One region of the Bartonella sp. B17 genome, then DNA from elsewhere that is predicted to be linked to it. Evidence: predicted binding sites of a transcription regulator. Region 1 holds the regulator's gene; the other holds the start of a gene.

Region 1 (3,760 bases):
CATCAAAACTACTTCATTTAAATCAACAAGACTTATAAATCTAACTTTGTAACTCAGAATAGGCTTCTTTTAGACATCTTTATCTATACCATTGCTTTTTTAGTAGTATAATCGGCTACGGATCAATCTGCTGTTTTGTTTGCGATAGCGTCTTTTAATCGTAAAATCGTAAAAAAGTATCATGATGTTACGTCTGTTTAGTGCTCTTCAAATTCCTCAACAAACAACACAATCCCTCATATCGTTGCAAAATGGCTTATCTCAAGCGCGGTGGATGAACCCGCAAAATTTTCACATCACTTTGTATTTTTTTGGTGAAGTTAAATGCTCCGTAGTAGACGAGATCATTTATGCCTTTAACACAATAAAACTTTCTCCTTTTAAACTACAAACTCTTAATCTTTTACACGAACAAATACAATGTATTCGAAAACATCTAAAATTACCTCCTGATAAAAGAAAATTCACTCCGCACATCACCATTGCACAATTTCTCGACGCTAAACCTGAAGATATTTCTTCATATGTGTCTTCTCGACGTGATTTTGTACTTCCTCCCTTTGAGATTGATCATTTTGTTTTATTCTCATCTCCCTCTCTCGATGATAATGTTCCTTATATTGAGAGAGGAAGCTGGACACTCCAAGCATAAAAGAGTGTTAAAAACACCTTAAAAACTTTCTCTGATGAAATATTCTAAAATGTGAAGTTGCACATAATGTTGCAACTTCGCGCAGAAATTATTGTTAATGGTATATTATTTATGCTGGATCAGACTCAATAGAAGCTTCTTTCGCTCCTCCTTTTGCCACGCCAACTATCGCTGGACGTAAGACACGCTCACCAATAATATAACCTGCCTGAACCACTTGCTGAACAGTGTTATCTGGAACATCAGCATTGGGAATTTCGAACATAGCTTGATGAAAGTGAGGATCAAACTTTTGCCCTTCTGGATGAATTTTCTTCACTCCATGACGCTCTAACGCTGCCATCATTGCACGCTCAGTCATTTCAACTCCCTCAGCTAAGGTTTTCAGACCAGCGTCATTTTCCCGCGCACCTTCAGGAATAGCCTCCAAGGCACGGTTAAGATTATCAGAAACAGATAGCATATCGCGTGCAAAATTCGCAATTGAATAAGCTTTCGCATCAGCTACATCACGCGTAGTACGACGCCGAAGATTTTCCATCTCTGCAGCAAGACGCAAAAGCTGATCTTTCAATTCCTTATTTTCATCCTGCAAAGCAGCTAAGGGATCAGAAAGCTCATTTTCTTCTCCTGCATCTGTACACGCTTTTTCTTCATGCATTTTCAAAAATTCATCAGCAGCTTGTTTGAGTTTATTGTGGTCAGCCGGATTTTTTAAATCGCAATTTTCAAATGAAGCGTTAGTAAATTTGTTTTTTTCATCAGACATAAAAATTCCATTCCTTCATAAGATTTATTATCCTCGATATTGAAATTTTATAGACAAAAATCAAGGGATATTTGTATTTACGTGTTCTAGCGTAACAACTGCGACACTAGTTGAGCCGTATAATCGACCATAGGCACGATTCTTGCATAATTGAGCCGTGTTGGTCCAATAACCCCCAAAGCACCAATGACCCTTTGTTGTGAATCACAGTAAGGCGCTACAACTAAAGAAGAGCCAGAAAGCGAAAATAATTTATTCTCTGAACCAATAAAGATACGAACTCCTGAACCTTCATCAGTTAAATCGAGTAATTGCGCCATACTTTCACGTGTCTCAAGATCATCAAACAGGTGTCGTAACCGCTCTAAATCTTCTTTTGCTTTTACATCTTCAAGCAAATTACTCCGCCCGCGAACAATAAGATGTATTTTATGATCAGAATCTTCTCCTCCCCAAAGAGCTAACCCAGTTTCAACAAGATGATGAGATAAATCATCAAGTGCAGCTCGTGTTTCTAAACATAAGCGGGCAATTTCTCCTTTAGCTTCCCGCAACGTACGACCTTGAATATGAGCATTAAGAAAATTGGTTGCCTCTGTTAATTGTGCATGGGTAACACCTTCTGGTAATTGAACAATACGGTTTTCAACTTCACCTCGTTGAGTTACTAAAACTGCAAGAGCGTGTTCTCCATCAAGACGCACAAATTCAATGTGCTTTAATGTTCCTTCATGTTTTGTCGATAAAACTAATCCTGCCCCACGTGAAAGATCTGAAAGAACTTGACTAGCTTGAATGAGAAAATGTTCAACTGACTTTGTATGCCCTGCTTCCTTAACTTGATTTTCAATGCTTTCGCGCTCCTCTGTTGGCAAATCACCCGCTTCCATAAATGTATCAACAAAAAATCGTAAACCTGATTGTGTCGGCATTCGCCCCGCAGATACATGAGGTGCATAAATCAATCCAAGATGCTCAAGATCACTCATCACGTTACGAATCGTTGCAGGTGATAATGTTTGTTGTAAAAGCCGAGAAAGATTTCGTGATCCAACAGGTTCACCATCATTAAGATAAGCTTCAACAATATGGCGAAAAATATCACGCGAACGTTGATCAAGATATTTTAATTCATCATCAATGGGTTTATACTTCATCACAATTGTTTCACTACTTTAAAAATACTTTCTTCTTATATAATTTTTGTTAAAGTCTGGTCAAATAGTCTAAAACAGTGCAAAATATATAGCATATTTATCACCTAAAATGCCATTATCAGAAAGAAAAGTACCTCCATGCATCTCTCCAATTATGATTTTCATCAAATTTAAGAGATCTTCTTTGAACTCAATAGCAGCAAACATGCAAAAAATCGTATTTCATGAAACCTGTTAATATCCATATCATATGGTCATGTTAGTTTTAAACACAGAAAATAACTACTTCCCCTTTAATTTTTGGAGAAATCTATATGAGAAGCATAACAATCAAAAAACTCGTTATTGCCACACATAACGATGATAAATTGCGTGAAATTACCACACTGATCGCTCCTTTTGGTTTAACAACACAATCAGCAAAGGAACTTGATTTACCTGAACCAGAAGAGACAGGAACAACATTTGAAGAAAATGCCTATATCAAAGCCTTTGCAGCTGCAAAAAATACAGGGCTTCCGGCTTTATCTGATGATTCCGGCATAGAAGTAGATGCATTAGGCGGAGCACCTGGTGTTTATACAGCTAATTGGGCTCTTCAACCAGACGGCACACGTAATTTTTCAAAAGCTATGCAAAAAATAGAAGAAAAACTCCAAAGAGCCAAAGCGCACGAAAAAAGTCAACGAAAATGCCGATTTATATCAGTCATCTGTATTGCATGGCCAGATGGCTATGCAGACTATTTTCGTGGCAGTGTTGAGGGTACATTCATTTGGCCTCCACGCGGAGATAAAGGTTTTGGCTTTGATCCAATTTTTTTACCTGATGAATATGAAAATACCTTTGGTGAAATGTCAACGGAACAAAAGCATGGTTGGAAACTCGATGATAAAACACCCCTTTCGCATCGCGCACGCGCTTTTAAACTTTTGGCAGAAAGTCTTTTGGCACTCTGATGAATAAATCCTTCGGAATTTACATTCATTGGCCCTTTTGTGCTGCAAAATGCCCCTATTGTGACTTTAACTCACATGTTCGCGTAAATGGAGTTGATCAACCACGTTTTGTAACCGCCTTTGAACGCGAAATGGAAACACAATATTGTAGAATAGGTCCACGTCATGTTACGAGTATTTTTATCGGTGGGGGAACTCCCTCTCTCATGACGCCTCAGACAGT
Region 2 (3,760 bases), 370 kb from region 1:
AGTCTCCAAGAAGTGTAATCGATTGCAAAACATTATAACCAATCACAGGTTTGTAAACATTAAGTTCGAAATGTCCTTGACTTGCAGCAAAGGTTACACTGGTATGATTGCCGAAGACTTGGCATGCCACCATCGTCATTGCTTCACATTGTGTTGGATTGACTTTCCCAGGCATGATGGAAGATCCTGGTTCATTTTCTGGGAGGCTTAATTCACCCAAACCTGAGCGTGGGCCTGATCCCAAAAACCGAATGTCATTGGCAATTTTAAAAATGTCAGCTGCTAGTGCATTCAAACTCCCATGAAAATGGGCAAGTGCTCCATGGTGCGCAAGTGCTTCAAATTTATTGTTGGCGGTTTTAAAATTTACTCCTGTCAGTGTGCTGATGCTTTCAGCAAATGCAACGTCAAAACCTTTTGGAGCATTAAGCCCTGTTCCAACGGCTGTGCCGCCTTGAGCAAGCATCTGGACGTCGCTGAGAGCTGTTTCAATGCGTTGGCGGTTACCTTGTAATGCAGCTCGATAGCCTGAAAATTCTTGTCCCAAAGTGAGCGGTGTTGCATCTTGGGTATGCGTACGCCCAATTTTGATGATATCGGCAAATTCTTCTTCTTTTTTTTCTAAAGTAGTAATAAGGGCATCAAGGATAGGAAATAAGTGTTGGCGTGTTTGTAGTGTGGTTGCAATGTGAAGTGCTGTGGGAAAAGAATCATTTGATGATTGGCTCATATTGACGTGATCATTTGGGTGAACGGGAGCTTTACTGCCCAGTTTTCCTCCCAAAAGCACGCTAGCATAGTTAGCGATGACTTCATTCACGTTCATATTGCTTTGTGTGCCAGAACCTGTTTGCCAGACAGAAAGTGGAAAATGCTTATCCAGCGCGCCTGAAAGCACTTCATCAGCGGCAGAAATAATCGCTTTGCCTATGTTTTGCGGGAGCTTTCCTTTTTCCATATTCACAAGGGCTGCAGCTTTTTTGATGAGGCCTAAGGCATGAATTACGGTAAGAGGCTGTTTTTCTATACCAATATTAAAATTATGAAGAGAGCGTTCAGTTTGTGCCCCCCAGTAACGATCCTGACGAACCGAAATCGTTCCAAAGCTATCAGTTTCCTGACGTGTTTCAACCATGATAAAATCCTTTTTTGTTCATTGGTTCTAAAGCAGTAAATAACGTAAAATAGAAAAGGGAAGCAAGAGTTCGCAGTTGTTTAAGATAAATATAAGATAAATATTTGTAGCAAATCCTTGACATCGTAAAGTGGTGATTTTATATTCCAATTATTGTTAGCACTCAAACTCTAAGAGTGCTAACGGAGACTTAAGATTAATTCAATTATGTTAAGTTTTAAGGATTTTGAACATGGCTAATATACAATTCCGCCCACTTCACGACCGTGTCGTTGTCCGCCGGGTTGAATCTGAAAATAAAACCGCTGGTGGGATTATCATTCCTGATACAGCGAAGGAAAAACCTCAAGAAGGTGAAGTTATTGCTATTGGTAATGGCGCTCTAGATGATAATGGAAATCGTGTACCTTTGGAAGTTAAAGCAGGAGATCGTATCCTGTTTGGCAAGTGGTCTGGAACTGAAGTGAAGATTAATGGTGAAGACCTCTTAATCATGAAAGAATCTGATATTATGGGAATTCTGGGCTAATCCAGTTTCTTAATTTTTTGTATTTTGTACTATTTTGATACAACTCCAAGGAGAAATTAGATGGCTGCTAAAGAAGTCAAATTTGGCCGTGAAGCGCGTGAGCGTTTGGTGCGCGGTGTTGATATCCTTGCTAACGCTGTTAAAGTAACGCTCGGCCCTAAAGGTCGCAATGTGGTGATTGATAAATCATTTGGTGCGCCTCGCATCACAAAAGATGGTGTGTCGGTTGCAAAAGAAATTGAACTAGAGGATAAGTTCGAAAATATGGGTGCGCAAATGTTGCGCGAAGTTGCTTCCAAAACCAATGATATTGCTGGTGATGGTACAACAACTGCAACTGTTCTAGGACAAGCTATCGTGCAAGAGGGTGTAAAAGCCGTTGCTGCTGGTATGAACCCAATGGATCTTAAACGTGGGATTGATGCTGCTGTTGATGAAGTGGTAAAAAATCTTTTCAAAAAAGCTAAAAAGATTCAAACTTCAGAAGAAATTGCACAAGTGGGAACCATTTCTGCTAATGGTGCAGAAGAAATTGGTCAAATGATTGCTAGTGCTATGGATAAAGTTGGCAATGAAGGCGTCATTACCGTAGAAGAAGCAAAAACGGCTGAAACTGAATTGGAAGTCGTTGAAGGGATGCAATTCGACCGTGGATATCTTTCTCCTTACTTCGTCACGAATGCTGAAAAAATGGTCGCTGACCTCGATGATCCTTACATTCTTATTCACGAAAAGAAATTATCTAATTTGCAATCTCTTCTCCCAGTGCTTGAAGCTGTTGTTCAATCTGGCAAGCCACTTCTTATTATCGCTGAAGATGTGGAAGGTGAAGCTTTGGCAACGTTGGTTGTTAACAAGTTGCGTGGTGGTTTGAAAATTGCTGCTGTGAAAGCTCCAGGATTTGGTGATCGCCGTAAGGCAATGCTTGAAGATATTGCAATCTTAACATCAGGTCAGGTTATTTCTGAAGATGTTGGTATCAAATTGGAAAATGTCACTTTGGATATGCTTGGTCGTGCAAAGAAAGTGAATATTTCTAAAGAAAATACAACGATTATTGATGGTGCTGGACGCAAAGCTGAAATTGATGCTCGCGTAAACCAGATCAAGGCTCAAATCGAAGAAACAACTTCTGACTATGACCGTGAAAAATTGCAAGAAAGACTTGCTAAACTCGCTGGTGGTGTTGCCGTTATCCGCGTTGGTGGTGCAACAGAAGTTGAAGTGAAGGAAAAGAAAGATCGTGTTGATGACGCCTTGAATGCAACACGTGCTGCTGTAGAAGAAGGTATCGTTGCTGGTGGTGGAACGGCCTTGTTACGTGCTGCAAATGCGTTAACTGTTAAAGGAAGCAATCCTGATCAAGAAGCTGGTATCAATATTGTACGTCGTGCTCTACAGGCACCAGCACGTCAGATTGCAACTAATGCAGGTGAAGAAGCTGCTATTATTGTTGGAAAAGTGCTTGAAAATAATTCAGACACATTTGGTTACAACACTGCAACAGGTCAATTTGGTGATTTGATTGCTTTGGGAATTGTTGATCCAGTGAAGGTTGTGCGTTCTGCTCTTCAGAATGCGGCTTCAATTGCTAGCCTTCTTATCACAACAGAAGCTATGGTCGCTGAAGTTCCAAAGAAAGACGCTCCAATGCCTCCAATGCCTGGTGGTGGAATGGGTGGAATGGGTGGAATGGATTTCTAAGCCCTTTAGTATAACAGTTAAAGGAAACGGGTCAATTGACCCGTTTTTTTTTTATAAAGTTTTTTCTTTTTGTAGAATTTGCATCATGCCGTATAAAATGTCGCTTTGGACATGTTCTCTCACGCAAAAAAATGTCTCTTTTTTATACGACAATTATTATGGTTTTTTTGTTTGTGATGTCTTATTTTTTTAAAAATTATACAAGTGAAAACAATTCTCGTTAATAGTATTAAAAAAATCCGTCAAATGATGGCGAACTTTTTTGCTTTTTCTTCTTATGTTGTTCTCTTTTGCGAATTTAAGTAATTTTCTACAAAACTTTTTTCTTTAGAATATTATACTTTGGTTGTACTTGGGTGAGTATTTTGCTTTAGCCATGGACAAAAAACACT

Evidence for each region. Region 1 encodes HrcA, which represses chaperone genes, less so after heat shock. Its sites were predicted from a motif close to GTTAGCACTCNCNNNNNGNGAGTGCTAAC; they were not measured.
Region 2: the regulator HrcA is predicted to act here: its motif matches at 1,291-1,319, upstream of groES (co-chaperone GroES).

The regions. Positions count from the first base shown of each region.
Region 1 covers NZ_CP200032.1:271,845-275,604, forward strand. Annotated here, with positions in the region: gene V4B18_RS01275 (2'-5' RNA ligase family protein) at 185-652, shown strand; gene grpE (nucleotide exchange factor GrpE) at 762-1,421, opposite strand; gene hrcA (heat-inducible transcriptional repressor HrcA) at 1,508-2,578, opposite strand; gene rdgB (RdgB/HAM1 family non-canonical purine NTP pyrophosphatase) at 2,893-3,537, shown strand; gene hemW (radical SAM family heme chaperone HemW) at 3,537-3,760, shown strand, end outside.
Region 2 covers NZ_CP200032.1:641,486-645,245, forward strand. Annotated here, with positions in the region: gene fumC (class II fumarate hydratase) at 1-1,135, opposite strand, end outside; gene groES (co-chaperone GroES) at 1,368-1,664, shown strand; gene groL (chaperonin GroEL) at 1,725-3,368, shown strand.